Regions from separate parts of the Streptococcus sp. HMSC34B10 genome, predicted to be linked through region 1. Evidence: predicted binding sites of a transcription regulator. Region 1 holds the regulator's gene; each other region holds the start of a gene.
The links. Region 1 encodes CtsR, which represses protease genes until heat stress. Its sites were predicted from a motif close to TTGGTCAAAAAAGGTCAAANA; they were not measured.

Region 1 (5,943 bases):
GGAGCTCTGCTAGTCTGTCTTCTACTTCTGTTTGCAGAGTTCTGCGCAGTGGGCGAGCTCCCATCTCTGGATCATATCCCTTCTGAGCTAGAAGCTTAAGGGCAGATACTTGGAGTTTCAAGTCAATGCCTTTTTCTGCCAGACTTGCAATCAATGGTTTGACCATAATCTTAACCACTTCTTGCATATCTTGACTAGATAGGCTATGGAAGACAACTTTTTCATCAATACGGTTGATAAACTCTGGGCGGTAAGTTTTTTTCAACTCTTCGAACATCCGTTTTTCCATATTTTCCTGATCAAAACGAATATCCTTAGCTCCAAAACCGACTGTCTTGTCATCACGAAGAGCTGTCGCACCAAGGTTTGACGTCATGATAATAATGGTATTTGAGAAATCAACCTTGCGACCCTTACTGTCTGTTAAGACACCATCATCCAAGACCTGCAGGAGCACATTAAAGATATCTGGGTGTGCCTTTTCTACCTCATCAAAAAGCAAGACTGAGTACGGTTTGTTACGAACCTTCTCGGTCAACTCTCCACCTTCTTCGTAACCTACATAACCTGGAGGAGCTCCATTGAGACGACTGGCTGCAAATTTCTCCATGTATTCACTCATATCAAAGCGGATAAGAGCAGACTCATCATCAAAGAGAACTTCTGCCAAGGCTTTAGCCAGTTCAGTTTTACCAACACCTGTCGGCCCAAGGAACATAAAGGATCCAATTGGACGTTTGTTATTGCGAATACCAGATTGATTTCGGCGGATGGCACGACTGATACTAGATACAGCTTGTTCTTGTCCAATAACACGTTTGTGGAGTTCAGCTTCAAGGTTGAGATACTTCTTGGCATCCGTTTGTGTCAATTTTTGAACTGGAATACCTGACAAGCGACTCAAGGTTGTCAAAATATCAGACTCTTTTACTAGATCTTTATAGACTGGAACTTCCTGTTCTTTTGAAATGAGCTGAGCTACTTGTTTCCATTTGCCATCCATCAAAGCCTTATCTGCAGGTGTTAAGCCTGACTCATCTTTTTTAGCGTGCTTTGATTTATTTTGAACAGTTGCTGCCGCTTCATCCAAAAGATCAATCGCTGAGTCTGGCAAGTGACGACTAGTCAAATAGCGATGTGCCATTTTAACAGCTGTTTCGACTGCATCGTCTGTAATTTGGACATGGTGGTGCTTCTCATAAGTTGCTTTTAATCCTTGTAAGATAGCCATACTATCAGCCACGCTCGGTTCCTCAATCATAACTTTGGCAAAACGACGAGAAAGGGCTGCGTCTTTTTCGATGTGTTTTTGGTATTCTTCCTGAGTGGTTGCCCCAACAGTTCTCAGAGTTCCACGCGCTAGAGCAGGTTTCAGGATATTCGCCGCATCCAAGGTCGAGTCAATCCCGCTTCCTGATCCCATAATGGTATGAAGCTCATCGATAAAGAGGATAACCTTACCGTCTTCCTCAATATCTTTGATGATATTGTTCATACGTTCTTCAAAGTCTCCACGGAAACGGGTCCCAGCAACCACATTCATCAAATCGAGCTCTAAAACTCGCATCTTAGCCATTTCATCCGGCACATTCCCACTAGCAATACGCTGCGCAAGGCCAAGTGCCAAAGCTGTTTTACCGACACCTGCATCTCCAACAAGAACTGGATTATTTTTGGTCTTACGACTCAAGATTTGAATCATACGAGAAATTTCTTGGTCACGCCCAATAACTGGTTCCAATTTGCCTGAACGAGCTTGCTCTGTAAGGTCATGAGTGTAATCTTCCAAACCACCGCTTGTAGTTTGAGGCATGCCCATCATATTAGCCATCGAATTTTGCTTATCTGCTACTGAACGGTGGCGCTGACGCAGAGCCTTTAAATCTTCTTTTGTCCAACCAGCACGCGCTTCAAGGTTACGGCGAAGGGATGCAATCCTAACTTGGTCCTTCTGGTCTTCATATGAAAATCCTGCTTTTTCTAAAATCCGGGTAGCTAGGGCATTGCCATCATGCAAGATTGCATAAAGGACATGCTCGGTCCCTAAAGTCTTAGCATGTACAGTGGAAGCAATATACTCTGCCTCTACAAACAAAACCTTCAAACGATGTGAAAAAGGAAGTTCTTGATAATCTTCTGAATCACTGTAGTTCGTTTCTGTCAGCTCGACAGCGACCTCCTCTAAACGATCAATCTCATAAGGAAATTCGTTCAAAGTGGCTCCCGCTACACTGTAGCTATGATTGGCCATGGCAATCAGTAGGTGCCAAGATTCTAAATACCTCCCACCAAAATGGCTAGCAACTAAGCGGGCACTTTCAATACACTCTCTCAATGCTTTCGATTCATTCATAATTTCGTTATTTTCCTTTTCTATCAACCTCTTGTAATAGCTGACGTAGCATATTTGCACGGGTAAAGGAAGCTCCCTCACCCAAAACTCGATCAGTTGCCACAGATAATAGCAAATTCATCTCTTGACGTGTCAGTAATTCTTGCTCAAATAAAAGCTTCAAAACATCTTCATAAATATCTTGGCTCACTTCTTCATCGACTGAGTACAATAAATCCCGAAGCATTTCATGATGGTTAGAAAATTCTATCCGCCCAATACGAATATAACCTCCGCCACCTCGCTTGCTCTCAACTAGATATCCTCTACTCTCTGTAAAACGTGTTTTGATGACATAATTAATTTGGCTAGGCACGACCTGAAAGGTGTCCGCTAACTGGCTACGTTGCAATTCCACGATGCCAGACTGCTCTAAAATAGCCTTGATATATGCTTCAATATGATCAGATGTATTTTTAAATCTCATCGTATGCCACCTCCTTCTATTAACCTTGACTATCTTTGACTATAGTAACATTTCACAAGTGATAAGTCAACTTAGAAGGCCTAAAGCCTTGATACAACTGACTTTAAAATGATTATCACTTAAGTCTAGCTTGACCATCTATTTTTCTTTGAACCTCTTCACTCCAGCAAGCCACTCTCCCCCTCCCAAATGAACATATTTCTTCATTATGGTATAATAAAAACAGTTCATATTTCTTATAAGGTTTTCAAACCCTTATAGAATCTATGAAGCCTAGAAAGTATGTGCAAATTCTGATTCACAATAAAAGCTGAGAAAGGTTTCATCATGAAACAGGAAAACAAAATTTTTGGTATCCTAGCCATTGTTTTAGGTGCTATTGCACTTCTTGGTTCTTGGATTCCCGGTATCAACCAAATTTCATTCTTAATCGCTATCCTTGCACTTATCCTCGGTATCGTTGGCTTATTTATAAACCTTAAAAATAAAAAGTTACTAGCTATTATCGGTACCGTTCTTGCTGTAACATCTATTGTTTTTGCTGTGGGTAGTCAAGTTATCTATAATCAAATCCGAAAGAATGCTGCTCAAGCTACAAAACAAGCCGAAGGTGGCGAATTTACATGGACAAAAGCGCAATTCGATGCTCTGAAGCAAGGTGATATTCTCAAGCAAGGTGCTGGTGGTACCAACTATGAGGATGTCATAAAAGAACACGGAAAACCATCAAAAGAAAGTACAACCAAGAAAAAGGATCGCGAAAACAAAGTGATTTCTTATGTATCAACAGGTAATAATATCCAGTCTGTCACTCTTACCTTTGATAAACAAGAAGATGGTTCTTTCCTACTCATCTCTAAAGTTGCAATGGGATTATAATAAAGGATTCGTCCACACTATCACATCATAAACTATATAAAAAAAACTTCGGTATGAATAAATCATTCCGAAGTTTTTTGAGTTATGGTTCAATGCCCAATTCCGCCAAAATCTGGCGTTTATAAGCAATTTTCTGAACTTCCTTGTCTTGATCTTCAGACCAGTCGAGTTTGATTTCAGAAACAATCTGCCCAGGCCTATTTTTCAAGATATAGATTCGGTCACTAAGATTGAGAGCTTCCTCGATACTATGCGTAATGATGAGTGTCGTCAAACCTAGTTGCTTGTGAATCTCCAGATACCAAGCATGGAGTTCCATCTTAGTCATCTCATCCAAAGCACTAAAGGCCTCGTCCAGAAGAAAGAGCTTATGCCCAAAAAGATAGGTACGAAGCAAGGCAACGCGCTGGCGCATCCCGCCGCTGAGCTCATGAGGATACTTATCCCGTACCGACGTCAACTGAAAGGTAGCCAGGATTTCATCTGCGCGAGCAATAGCTTCTGCTTTATTCACCTTTTGTATCAAAAGTGGCAGGATAATATTGCCAAGCACTGTCTTATGTTCCAGGAGCAAATCCTTTTGCAACATATAACTCACGCGCCCCTTAGGATTTTCCTCTCCGTCAAGCACAATTCTCCCTGACTGAACTTCTAAAATTCCTGCAATCAGGTTAAAGAGGGTTGTCTTTCCAACACCACTGGGACCTAGGATAGAAACCACTTCACCTGAAGTTACCTGTAGGTTAATATCCTCTAAAATCTTTTCATTATCGTAAGCATAGCTTACATGTTCTAGTCTAATTTCTGTCATTATTTTACAAATTCGTTGGTAAATCCTTTGTCTGTCAAATCTTCTTTAAGGATCCCATTATCCTTATCCCACTTGTAAAAAGCATTCCAGCGGGCAGGGTCAAATTGACCCCATTTTTCTTTATCACTTGCATATTCTTTTGATAAGTACTTTTGAGATTCAATGACAAAATCACGTTTTTCCTTGAGTTCAGGTGCATTTTTGATGAGGATATCTGCGGCTTCTTCTGGGTGTTCCATAGCGTATTGATAACCTTTTTTGATGGCTTGAACAACTTTCTTAGCTTCTTCTTTATTATTTTTCAGATAATCATTATTTGCGATGATGACTGGTGAGTAGTAGTCAAACTCTTTGACATAGTCTTTCAAGTACATGAAGTTAGCGTCCACGCCTTGAGATTTGGCAAGAATACCGTCCCAACCGTAGTAAATCCAAGCAGTGTCAAAAACTCCATTGGCAATTGGTGTTACTGAGTTTGAATCATTATTTGGCACTTTTTCAACTTTGTCAAAATCCCCACCTTGAGATTCTACCAAGGTTTTCAACATCGCTAGTTCTGTTGGGTCGTTCCAAGTACCGTATTTCTTACCAACCAAGTCTTTAGGACTATTGATATTGTCAGACTTACGAGAAATAATTCCTGATGTATTGTGCTCAACAATCGCTGCAACAGCAGTAATACCTGCTCCTTTTTCCAATTTCTTAGCCATGTAGTCTTGGAAGTAAACCGCAAAAGGTGCCTTACCATTGATGACCAAGTCTGATGAGCTTTCTTCTGGTGGCAATTTCAAATCAACATCCACTCCAGCTTCCTTGAAGTATCCTTTTTCTTTGGCTACATAAAGCCCTGTGTGGTTGGTATTTGGTGTCCAGTCTAGGATAAAGTCAATTTTTTTGAGTTCTGCTTCTTTCTTGTCCTTAGAAGTAGTTCCCTGGCCACAAGCTACAAGCAAGACAGCTACAAATGCTGTTACAATCGTTAAAAAAACTTTCCACATTTTCTTCATTTTTATTTCCTCTTTTCTTTTTCTGAAACGCTCTATTTTATGTACGTTTCCATTTAATCACATATTTTTCACTGATATCGACCAGCTTCATTCCCAGAAGGCTAATAAGCGACACCAGAATAATAATGGCAAACATGGTATCATACTGAAACAGTTTCTTGGACTGAATCATATAAACACCAAGCCCTTCAAAGCCTCCTAGCCATTCAGATACTACTGTTGTGATGAAGGCATAGGAAACACTAACCCTCAAGCCAGCATAAAAGTAAGGTAGACTTGCTGGAATTTTAAAATGCCAAAGAATTTGCCAAGGATTTGCTCGCATCAAACTAAACAAGGTCAGCATGTCCTTGTCGCAATGCCTAAAACCATCTAAAATACTGACGATGATAGGAAAGGTCGTTGTCAAGATAATCAAGACAATTTT
Region 2 (5,943 bases), on a different contig from region 1:
TCCAAGAACAATAGCAGCAACAATTGACCCTGTAATTGATCCTAAGCCACCAAATACGACGATAATCAAGATATTGATGGAGCTGATAAAGGTATAATCCTTTGGAACTACAGAACCGATAAATCCAGCTTGGAGAGAACCTGCAATACTTGCTGTAATGGCTCCGAAAACAAAGGCAATGATTTTAATTTTAGTGGTATTGACACCTACAGACTCTGCTGCAATTTCGTCTTCACGAACAGATAAGGTCGTTCTCCCAATCGGACTACGAAGAAAATTCAAAGTCGCTATCGTCGTAAGGACTGCAAAAATATAAACCATTGGCCAGCTTGTGAAATTTGGAATTCCTAAAATCCCAGCAGCACCATTAGTAAGACTTCCACCGTTTATGATGAAAATACGAATAATTTCTGCAACACCCAGAGTTGCAACAGCAAGATAATCACCTTTTAAGCGAAGCGTTGGAATTCCGACAATCAAAGCAACAGCTCCAGATATCAAGGCTCCTAGCAACATTGCTCCAAAGAAAGCACCATAAGTAGGAGATTTAGATCCGATAATAGCTGCAGCATAGGCACCAATTGCCATAAACCCAGCATGTCCCAGTGAAAACTGACCTGAGAAACCAACGATGAGGTTCAGACCAACAGCAAGGATAATATTAATACCGATTTGTTCTAAAATCTGGATATAGAAAAGATTGAGGACCCCGGCTAAAACTAAAACTTGGATCAAGATAAAACCTGCGACCAAAAGACCAAGCCAGGCTAAATTTGCTTTTAAATTTTGTTTCATGGCTTACACCTTCTCTTTCACATTTTTACCAAGAATACCTGCTGGTCTTACAATCAAGATCAACAATAAGATTCCAAACACAATCGCATCACGGAAATCAGACATACCAAAGGCCGTTGCGAATGTTTCCAATAGACCAATTACAAAACCTCCAAGAGCTGCACCAGGGATGATACCGATACCACCAAGAACGGCAGCAACGAAAGATTTAATACCTGGAGTCATTCCCATCAATGGTTCGAGAGAGTTGTAATAAAGGGCAATCAAGACACCTGCTGCCCCAGCCAGAGCTGAACCTAATGCGAAAGTAAAACTGATAGTGCGATTTACATTAATCCCCATCAACTGAGCTGCATCGCTATCTACAGAAACGGCACGCATAGCTTTCCCCATCTTGGTTTTTTGTACGATAAGTTGCAAAAGAATCATTAAGACAATCGAGACAGTCAAAATCAACAATTGGATATTAGTAAGACTAATTGGCCCCAAGTCGTATCGTACAGTTTGGATTGCTTGAGGGAAGGCACGTGTATTGGCACCCACCAGATAGACCATTCCATATTCCAATAAGAAGGATACCCCGATAGCTGTAATCAGTACAGAGATACGAGTTGAATGACGCAGTGGGCGATAAGCTAGAAACTCAATGATAACACCGAGAATGGCTGAACCAATCATCGATAAAATTAAAGCTAAAAAGAAATTTAATTGTAGGGAATTAATCAAGAAATAACCCATGAAAGCACCCATCATGTAGATATCACCGTGGGCAAAGTTAATGAGTTTGATAATTCCATAAACCATGGTATAACCCAAGGCTAGCAGCGCATAAACACTCCCTAGGATCAAACCATTGACAAGTTGTTGAAGCATATGGTTCACTCTTTCTAATTATTTTTCTTAGGATTTATATAAAAAAATAATCCCTTTATAAACACCGAAACAGGGAGTGAGTAAAAGCTCATTCCCCATTTACGATATCTATAAAATTAAGGTTTTACGACTTCTGCCGCTTCTACTTTACCATTATTCATGGTCATCATGAAGGCTGTTTTCACAGTGTTGTGATCTGCATCAAAGCTTGTTTGGCCTGTAACACCTTCGAAGTTTTGTGTTTTAGCAAGGTTGTTCTTGAGATCAACTGAAGTTTTTGCACCTTTTGCTGCGTTAGCTACAAGGTAAACTGAGTCATAAGCAAGAGCTGCAAATGTTGAAGGATCTTCGTTGTATTTTGCACGGTAAGCTTCAAGGAAGGCTTTTGCTTTATCTGAAACATCAACAGTAGTTGAGAATCCTGAGATGAAGTAGATATTTGATGCGCGTTCAGCAGTTGCTTGTTGAACAAACTCTTCACCATTGAAGCCATCACCACCGATGATTGGTTTATTGATTCCCATACCACGAGCTTGGTTTACAATTTTACCAGCTTCTGTGTAGTACCCTGGCAAGACAATCGCATCAAAATCTTTGTCTTTAATTTTTGTCAAAGCTGCTTGGAAATCTGTATCTCCTGATACGAAGGTTTCGTCTGCAACAATTTCGCCTTGATAAGAATCACGGAAGGCTTTTGCAACACCCTTAGCGTAATCGCTTGAGTTATCAGAATACAAGACAACTTTCTTAGCGTTCAATTTGTTTGAAACATAGTTTGAGATAATCTTTCCTTGGTAGCTATCTTGGAAGGTACCAATGAAAAGGTAGTCTTGACCTTTTGTAAGTCCATCTTGAGTAGCACTAGGTGAAATCAATGGAACTGCTGCTTTAGTAGCATTTGCTACAGATGCAGCAGTTGCACCTGATGTAGCAGGTCCGACAACTACTGATACTTTTGATTGAGTTACAAGGTTAGTTGTAACAGACGCAGCTTCAGCTGTTTCAGATTTATTATCTTTATCAACTACTTCGATTTTTTTACCGTCAACACCACCAGCCGCGTTGATTTCATCAACAGCAAGTTGAGCACCTTTTTGTTCAGATGTTCCGTAGGCCGCTACTGCTCCAGTTTCCTCAAAGTTGAAACCAACTTTAATCGTATCTCCAATTGTATTACCAGTTGCATTTGATGCACCTGATTTTACTTCACCACACGCAGCAAGAACTGCTACACTTGCAAGAGCTACAAGTGAGAATGCAAATTTTTTCTTCATGTTTATCTCCTTTTTGAATTCATAATTCATTTATATGTTAAGAATATACCGAATTATCTGACAATTGTCAACTCATATAACTCAATTTATTCAATGATAACGTTTTCTTTATATTTATAAAGACTTCCAACAAATGGCATCTCCAATTCTTGGATATGACACAATCGAACATCCTTAATAAATTTTTCTTTTTCCAAACGATTGGCTATCTCTTCTATCTCTTGAGTAGGTGCATATAATTGTACATAACGATGTTTTTTTGAATGATAACAAATATCGCCGTAACTTTGAAGTTTTTTGGCATCACGATTATAATAAAGGTAGACAATCAAGCCAGACCGGCTCTCTTTTTCAAACATAGTAAATCCACTTTCTAAAGAATCTTTATCCCATTATAGCAAAAAAAGCAAACTCAGTCGAGTTTGCTTTAGTAGATTAATTCAAAGAATTATTGGCCATAATTTCATCGATAAATCCATATTCAAGAGTTTCTTGAGCACTCATCCAGTAATCACGTTCAGCATCTACATGGATTTGCTCAACTGATTTACCAGAATTATCTGCAAGAATTTGCTCTAAATTCTTACGGGTTTTGAGTAAGTGTTCAGCAGCAATAGCCATGTCTGACTGTTGCGTTCCGCCACCTGTACCACCCATTGGTTGGTGAATCATGTATTCAGCATTTGGAAGCATGAAGCGTTTACCTTTTGCTCCACTTGATGCAATAATTGTTCCCATGGATGCAGCCATCCCCATAACGATAGTTTGGACATCTGCCTTGATAAAGTTCATGGTATCTACAATTGCCAAACCAGCTGATACAGAACCCCCAGGAGTATTTACATAAAGGTAGATATCTTTTGTGCTATCTTGAGCATCCAAGAAAAGCAACTGGGCAATAACTGAGTTCGCCATATTGTCTTCAACTGGTCCAGTCAACATGATGATACGATCTTTTAAAAGGCGTGAGTATATATCATATGAACGTTCTCCACGACTTGTTTGTTCAATAACTACAGGAATCATTCATTTCTCCTTCTGATTTCAATATTTCTTAGTCAAACGACTCGATACAGGATTATTATATCTTTTTAGTCAAAAAAGGTCAAAATTTTGCTCTATTCTTTTAGACAGATACAAAAATTCAACCTTCTTTCGAAACTAAAACCAATTATCAGATTTAGTGTAAGCTTAGAATCTTATTTAGTTCCGAACAAACGGTCCCCAGCGTCACCAAGACCTGGAACGATGTATCCGTGTTCGTTCAAATGTTCATCCAAGGCTGCTGTAAAGATTTCAACATCTGGGTGAGCCTCTTGAAGAGCTTTTACTCCTTCTGGAGCAGAGACAAGGCAGACAAACTTAATGTTTGAAGCCCCACGCTTTTTGAGGGAATCAACAGCCAAGATTGCTGAACCACCAGTTGCAAGCATTGGATCAACCACAAAAACTTGACGTTGATTGATATCTTCAGGTAATTTTACCAAGTATTCGACTGGTTGAAGTGTTTCTTCATCACGGTACATACCAATATGGCCCACTTTAGCAGCTGGTACTAAGCTTAATAATCCATCAACCATCCCGATACCCGCTCGCAAGATTGGGACAATTGCTAGTTTTTTACCAGCAATCTGTTTTTGTACAGTCTTAGTAATAGGTGTTTCAATTTCTACATCTTCTAAAGGAAGATCACGAAGAACTTCATACCCCATCAACATGGCTATTTCATTAACTAATTCACGAAAAGCTTTTGTTGAGGTATCTGTACGACGTAAGATTGATAATTTGTGTTGAATCAATGGGTGATTGATGACTTCAAGTTTTGCCATTTATGCGTATCCTACTTTCAATTTGTTCTTCTAATTATACCAAAAAATGGTTTAAAAATCTTTCTAAACCATTTGTTTTTTCATATTCTATATCAGGTCAGTTTCCTTAATGGCTAGCTGAACTGTTTCAAGTGGTAGATGAGTCAACTCTGTTCCTTTTTCATGATAAAGGTGTTGGGCATAGTCATCCATTCGATATTGGTTAATATAAACGACCCGCTCACAGCCAACTTGTAACAATTGCTTGGTGCAGTTGAGACATGGAAAATGAGTAACATAGGCTGTGAAACCTTTTGGAACGCCACGCTCTGCCCCTTGCAAAATAGCATTTACCTCTGCATGAAGAGTGCGCACACAGTGGCCTTCAATCACTAGGCAATCATGGTCAATACAATGCTCTGTTCCTGATACAGATCCATTATAACCTGTTGAAATAACCTTGTTATCCTTGACTAAAACGGCCCCTACCTTAGCACGTTTACAAGTTGAACGATTAGCAATCAATAAAGCTTGAGCAGCAAAATACTCATCCCAAGCCAGTCTTTTCTCTATCATAGCTTCTTTCCTCTTGATTTATTTTTTAAAAAATGGCAAGCGCAAATCTGCGATTTTTTCAGCAGGAACCTTCATCCCATCCTTGATCCATTTAAGTAAAACCGATACGATAGCGGAACTCCAAAAAGAATGCAGATAGCTACTGACTCCTTTAGATTTTCCATAATATTTTTCTAAAAATTCTTGCATAGCTTGCACAAAGATTTTTTCTAAGTGATAATCTAGGGCAAGTTGAATAACCTTAGCTTCTTTCTTGGCTTCTCGAAAGAGGTGAACCCAAACCAGATAAAGGTCTGTTTTGACATCGTAATGGCTCAATTGCTCCATGATGTTATGGACGCTCCGCTTAAAGACACTTTCTAAAATCTCTTCTTTGGATTCATAGTTTCGATAAAAGGCTGCACGAGAAACGCCAGCACGCTTAACTAACTCAGAAATGCTAATCTTAGCTAACTCCTTTTTCTCCAAGAGTTGCAAAAGAGCTGTTTCAATCGCTTCTCTGGTTAGCAAATTAGATTCTTGATTTGATTTTCTTAGGTTCTCAAGCGATTTTTCAGATATTTTACGTTCAGACATAACAATTTCTTTCTACTTGTGACAACAGAGAGGTACTACTT
Region 3 (5,943 bases), on a different contig from region 1:
AAAGATGACACGATCTGCTACTTCTCGAGCAAAGCCCATTTCATGGGTCACAATAACCATGGTCATGCCTGACTGAGCCAGTTCTTGCATAACAGATAGTACTTCTCCTACCATTTCTGGGTCTAAGGCAGAAGTCGGTTCATCAAAGAGCAAGACATCTGGTTCCATGGCAAGACCACGCGCAATAGCGATACGTTGTTGCTGTCCGCCGGACAAACTTTGCGGATAGGCATCTGCCTTATCTGGTAAACCAACCTTTTCCAAAAGCTCATGGGCTCTCTTCTCAGCAACTTCTTTGCTTTCCCCTTTGGTCTTAATAGGCGATAGTGTGATGTTTTCTTTCACTGTCATATTTGGAAAGAGATTGAATTGTTGGAAAACCATTCCCATCTTTTCACGCATGGCGAAAAGGTCATTTTTCTTATCCGTAATGTCTACTCCTTCAAAGATGACCTTGCCTTTAGTCGCTTCTTCAAGGAGGTTCATAGAGCGAAGAAGGGTTGACTTACCACTGCCAGAAGGGCCGATAATGACCACTACTTCTCCTTTTTTGATTTCAAGATTAATCCCTTTTAAAACTTCATTCTTTCCAAAGTTTTTATGAAGGTTTTCAATTTTTATTAGCGTATCAGTCATTATTTTTTATCTCCTTTTCCCATACGATTTTCAAAAGCTTTCAAGGCTAGTGTCAAGATAGAGGTCATAATCAAGTAGTAAAAGGCTGCAAATAAGAGTGGAGTTAAGGGTAAGTAAGTGGTTGTTGACACTGTAGTTGCACCGTTCCACAACTCCATAACCCCGATAGCTGACAAGAGCGAGCTATCCTTGATAATGGTAATAAACTCATTCCCCAAGGCTGGTAAAATATTTCGAATAGCTTGTGGCAGGATGACATAGCGCATAGCATTCTTAGGACGAATACCTAGAGAGTATGCCGCTTCTAATTGGCCCTTTGGTACTGCGTTAATCCCTGCACGAACTGTTTCTGATACATAGGCACCGCTATTCATAGAGATAATGATTATCCCTGGAATCAAACGAGTAAGATCAACATCTAAAATCCCAATCTGAATAATAGGAGCGCTAATATGCATCAAGGCATAGGCAATCATAATCTGTACCATCATCGGAGTCCCTCGGAAAATCCAGATATAAAGATTAGAAAACCAAATAAGGGGCTTAATCTTTGAACGTTGTGCAAAGGCCAACAGTACCCCTAAAATGGTCCCCAACAAGACTACTAAGATAGAAATGATAATTGTTACAATGGCACCATAGTTAAAATATGGTAAGTATTTCGGTAAAAAAGAAAAATTCATGGATACTCTACTTTCTATTTATAAAACTTGTATAAGGATAACATATTTTGTATAAAAATTCAACCTTTTCTCCTAATATTTTCTATAATTTTTTAAAGGCAAGAGAAATAGCAATTAATCTAAGTTTTTTCTAGTCAAGTAGAGACTGTTTATGGTAAAATAGTAACGATAAGAAATGGAGGAGAATCAAAATGGAATCACATTTGGTTAGAATCATCAATCGCTTAGAAGCAATGACAAAAGATGGTGGAAACTTGAAACGTAACTTTGAACGCGAAGGAGTTGTTGTCGCAGAAGTTGCTTTTAACCACGACGAAGAAAACGGACCACTCTTCACACTTCGTGACGTTGAGGCTCGTGAAACGTATACATTCGATAGCATCGATCTTATTGCGATGGAAATCTATGAACTTTTATACTAATAATTAAATAGAGGCTGGAGGATACTCCTGCTTTGCTAAAAATCCTTTTTGTATCACAAATGGGATTTTTCTTTTTATCACAATAGATTCAGCTACAATAGTCTCTCATCCTGAGTTTTATCAAGCAAACTTTTTACTTGCTTTCCCCTTCAATCATGATATAATGGGACTAAAGAAATTTGACTATTTTTGACCTTTCTATTTTAGTCAAAGTCAAAAAAGAAACGAGGTAGAGGTATGCTCTGTCAAAATTGTAAAATCAATGACTCAACAATTCATCTTTACACTAATCTTAACGGGCAACAAAAGCAAATTGATCTTTGCCAGAATTGCTACAAAATTATCAAAACAGATCCTAACAATAGTTTATTTAAAGGAATGACCGACTTAAACAATCGTGATTTTGATCCTTTCGGTGATTTTTTCCATGATTTGAACAATTTTAAACCATCTTCTAATACTCCTCCAACTCAATCTGGTGGTGGTTATGGCGGAAACGGTGGTTATGGTTCTCAAAATCGTGGGCCTGCTCAAACACCTCCTCCTATCCAGGAAAAGGGCCTTCTGGATGAATATGGAATCAATATCACAGAAATTGCCCGTCACGGAAATGTTGACCCAGTCATTGGACGTGATGAAGAAATCATCCGCGTCATCGAAATCCTCAATCGCAGAACCAAGAACAATCCCGTTCTCATCGGAGAACCGGGTGTTGGTAAAACGGCGGTTGTTGAAGGATTGGCTCAAAAAATTGTGGACGGAGACGTCCCTGATAAACTTCAAGGAAAAGAAGTCATTCGCCTTGATGTTGTAAGCCTTGTCCAAGGTACAGGTATCCGAGGCCAGTTTGAAGAACGCATGCAAAAACTCATGGAAGAAATTCGTCAGCGTCAGGATGTCATTCTCTTTATTGATGAAATCCATGAGATTGTCGGAGCTGGTTCTGCTGGAGAAGGGAATATGGATGCAGGAAATATCCTCAAACCTGCCCTTGCTCGAGGTGAACTCCAGTTAGTTGGTGCTACTACCCTCAATGAATACCGTATCATTGAAAAAGATGCAGCCCTTGAGCGCCGTATGCAACCAGTCAAAGTGGATGAACCAACAGTTGAAGAAACCATTATTATCCTTAAAGGTATCCAAAAGAAATACGAAGATTACCACCACGTTCATTATACTGATGGGGCTATCGAAGCGGCCGCTACTCTTTCTAACCGCTACATCCAAGATCGTTTCTTGCCAGACAAGGCTATTGACCTCCTAGATGAGGCTGGTTCAAAAATGAACTTAACCTTGAATTTTGTGGATCCAAAGGTTATCGACCAACGCTTAATCGAGGCAGAAAATCTTAAGGCCCAAGCAACTCGAGATGAAGATTTTGAGAAAGCAGCCTACTTCCGTGACCAGATTGCTAAATATAAGGAAATGCAAAAGACCAAGGTAACGGATCAGGATACTCCAATCATCAGCGAAAAGACGATTGAACACATTATTGAACAAAAGACCAATATTCCAGTTGGTGATCTAAAAGAAAAAGAACAGTCTCAACTCATCAACCTAGCTGATGATCTCAAAGCTCATGTTATCGGCCAAGACGATGCTGTTGATAAGATTGCCAAGGCTATCCGTCGTAACCGTGTCGGTCTAGGTACTCCAAACCGTCCAATCGGTAGTTTCCTCTTTGTTGGTCCTACTGGAGTCGGTAAAACAGAACTTTCTAAACAACTAGCTATCGAACTCTTTGGTTCTGCTGACAGCATGATTCGTTTTGATATGAGTGAATACATGGAAAAACACAGCGTTGCCAAACTCGTCGGTGCCCCTCCAGGATACGTAGGTTATGATGAAGCAGGTCAGTTGACTGAGAAAGTGCGTCGCAACCCCTACTCACTTATCCTCCTTGACGAGGTTGAAAAAGCCCATCCAGATGTTATGCATATGTTCCTCCAAGTCTTGGATGATGGTCGTTTAACGGATGGTCAAGGGCGTACTGTAAGCTTTAAGGACGCTATCATTATCATGACCTCAAATGCGGGTACAGGTAAGGCAGAAGCTAGCGTTGGTTTCGGTGCTGCTCGTGAAGGTCGAACAAACTCTGTTCTTGGAGAATTAGGTAACTTCTTTAGCCCAGAATTCATGAACCGTTTTGATGGCATTATCGAATTCAAGGCTCTCAGTAAGGAAAATCTCCTTCAAATCGTTGACCTCATGCTGGATGATGTCAATAAACGACTCTCAAGCAATAATATTCATCTTGATGTCACAGAAAAGGTCAAGGAAAAACTGGTAGACCTTGGTTACGATCCCAAAATGGGAGCTCGTCCACTCCGTCGTACCATCCAAGACTATATCGAAGATGCGATTACAGACTACTACCTTGAAAATCCAAGTGAAAAAGACCTCAAGGCAGTCATGACAAGTAAGGGGAAAATTGTCATTAAGTCAAAAAATAAAGGGGAAACGGTCGAATCAAACGACTAGTTCCTCAAATACAAAAGAATGTTCTTGCTTGACAGCAAGGGCATTCTTTACTATGATAGAAAGAAAGCGCACTCAAAAAGGAGAAGTTTATGACAATTCCAACATTTGGAGAAAAAAAAGAGGGAGTAACCTATAAAAATAGATATGGCGTTTATGCAGTCATACCTGATGCACGTCATGAAAAGATTATTCTCGTTCAAGCTCCAAATGGTGCATGGTTCTTACCAGGGGGCGAAATTGAAGAAGGTGAAAATCACCTCGAAGCTCTCAAACGAGAACTGATTGAAGAATTAGGATTTACAGCTGAAATTGGCACCTACTACGGGCAAGCTGATGAATACTTCTATTCTAGTCATCGTGATACCTATTACTACAATCCAGCATATCTCTACGAAGCCACTTCTTACCAAGAAATTCAAAAACCTTTGGAAGACTTCAATCATCTAGCTTGGTTTCCAATTGACGAGGCTATTGCTAACTTAAAACGTGGCAGTCATAAATGGGGCATCGAATCATGGAAAAAACAGCATCAAATTTAAGCTAACTTACCCAATTTTCCTAAAAAGTGCTATAATAGATATAGAATACAGGAGGAAGCCTTATGAAGCTCATCAATACTACAAATTCACACTCGCATCTTGTTAAAAACCAGTTAGAAAGCACTGATGCAACTCTTGTAGAGGTCTATTCTGCAGGCAATACAGACGTTATTTTTACTCAAGCACCGCTTCATTATGAAATCCTTATTTCCAACAAACATCGTGCAATCCGAGAAAAAGAAATCGAAAAAATCCAAGAATTCTTCTTAAATCGTAAAATTGATAAACAAGTCATTGATGAAGCAAATATCAAAACCCTCTATTCTGATAAATTGATTGAAATTTCAATCCCTACAAAATAGATTTAACTAGATTTTAAATTTACCCTTCAACATCAAACATTGAGGGGATTTTTCATATACTTTTTCTCACAAAACTCAAAAATACTCAACTTTTCTTCTACAATTCGTGAAGATGTCACATTAAAATCGAAAAAAATAAGAAATTTAGTTATAATAGTAAAAGAGATTTAATGAAGGAGTATGATATGAAAGAAATAATATATAGAGAAGCCAGGCCTGATGAATACCAAAAAATTGGAAAAGTGTTGGCGGGTGCTTTTTTAGACTATCCTTTCATGTCTCTTATCAAAGACGATTTAAAAAAACCAGAATATTACCCAGAATTCTTAGAATTGTTGGATAGCCTTTTGACTAGACTCTACATCAAAGGAGAGACTTGTCTAGTTGCTGAACGCGACGGAGAAATTTTAGCTGTCGCCCTTTTACAAAAAAAGGATTTCACTATCCTATCCTATCTATTAAATGGGATTGTCAAGCTTTTTCGTTTTATTACATTACGCAATCTCTTGAAATATCTTGATTTGGTGGAACGTTCTGAACAGCATTTAAAAAGATCAGGAAATTTTGATTGGTATTTGATGATGCTAGGAGTTAATGCTACTGTCCAAGGGCAAGGAATCGGCAGTGCTTTCCTACAAAAAGGCGTTGAATCTTTTCTTAAATCCAAGGGATGCAAACAATTGGGAGTGGTTACTAGTACCGAGAAAAATGTTTGCTTCTATGAAAAAAACAACTATCAATTACTTGACTCCATGATGTTAGAATATGGAACAAAATCGATTGGAAACTGGGCTTTTGTAAAAATACTAGATAACTAATT

Region 2: a site for CtsR is predicted at 4,034-4,054, ahead of HMPREF3237_RS07170 (ATP-dependent Clp protease proteolytic subunit). Genes of this name have one in related genera too.
Region 3: a site for CtsR is predicted at 1,918-1,938, ahead of HMPREF3237_RS00700 (ATP-dependent Clp protease ATP-binding subunit). Genes of this name have one in related genera too.

The regions. Positions count from the first base shown of each region.
Region 1 covers NZ_KV841555.1:39,230-45,172, forward strand. Annotated here, with positions in the region: gene HMPREF3237_RS05435 (ATP-dependent Clp protease ATP-binding subunit) at 1-2,353, opposite strand, end outside; gene HMPREF3237_RS05440 (CtsR family transcriptional regulator) at 2,361-2,819, opposite strand; gene HMPREF3237_RS05445 (DUF308 domain-containing protein) at 3,147-3,698, shown strand; gene HMPREF3237_RS05450 (ABC transporter ATP-binding protein) at 3,781-4,509, opposite strand; gene HMPREF3237_RS05455 (ABC transporter substrate-binding protein) at 4,509-5,516, opposite strand; gene HMPREF3237_RS05460 (ABC transporter permease) at 5,554-5,943, opposite strand, start outside.
Region 2 covers NZ_KV841556.1:318,897-324,839, reverse strand. Annotated here, with positions in the region: gene HMPREF3237_RS07190 (branched-chain amino acid ABC transporter permease) at 1-795, opposite strand, end outside; gene HMPREF3237_RS07185 (branched-chain amino acid ABC transporter permease) at 799-1,668, opposite strand; gene HMPREF3237_RS07180 (ABC transporter substrate-binding protein) at 1,785-2,942, opposite strand; gene HMPREF3237_RS07175 (YlbG family protein) at 3,029-3,301, opposite strand; gene HMPREF3237_RS07170 (ATP-dependent Clp protease proteolytic subunit) at 3,378-3,968, opposite strand; gene upp (uracil phosphoribosyltransferase) at 4,142-4,771, opposite strand; gene HMPREF3237_RS07160 (deoxycytidylate deaminase) at 4,859-5,326, opposite strand; gene HMPREF3237_RS07155 (TetR/AcrR family transcriptional regulator) at 5,345-5,902, opposite strand.
Region 3 covers NZ_KV841541.1:140,899-146,841, reverse strand. Annotated here, with positions in the region: gene HMPREF3237_RS00715 (amino acid ABC transporter ATP-binding protein) at 1-636, opposite strand, end outside; gene HMPREF3237_RS00710 (amino acid ABC transporter permease) at 636-1,319, opposite strand; gene HMPREF3237_RS00705 (DUF1797 family protein) at 1,511-1,741, shown strand; gene HMPREF3237_RS00700 (ATP-dependent Clp protease ATP-binding subunit) at 1,979-4,222, shown strand; gene HMPREF3237_RS00695 (NUDIX hydrolase) at 4,312-4,761, shown strand; gene HMPREF3237_RS00690 (DUF1827 family protein) at 4,824-5,123, shown strand; gene HMPREF3237_RS00685 (GNAT family N-acetyltransferase) at 5,309-5,941, shown strand.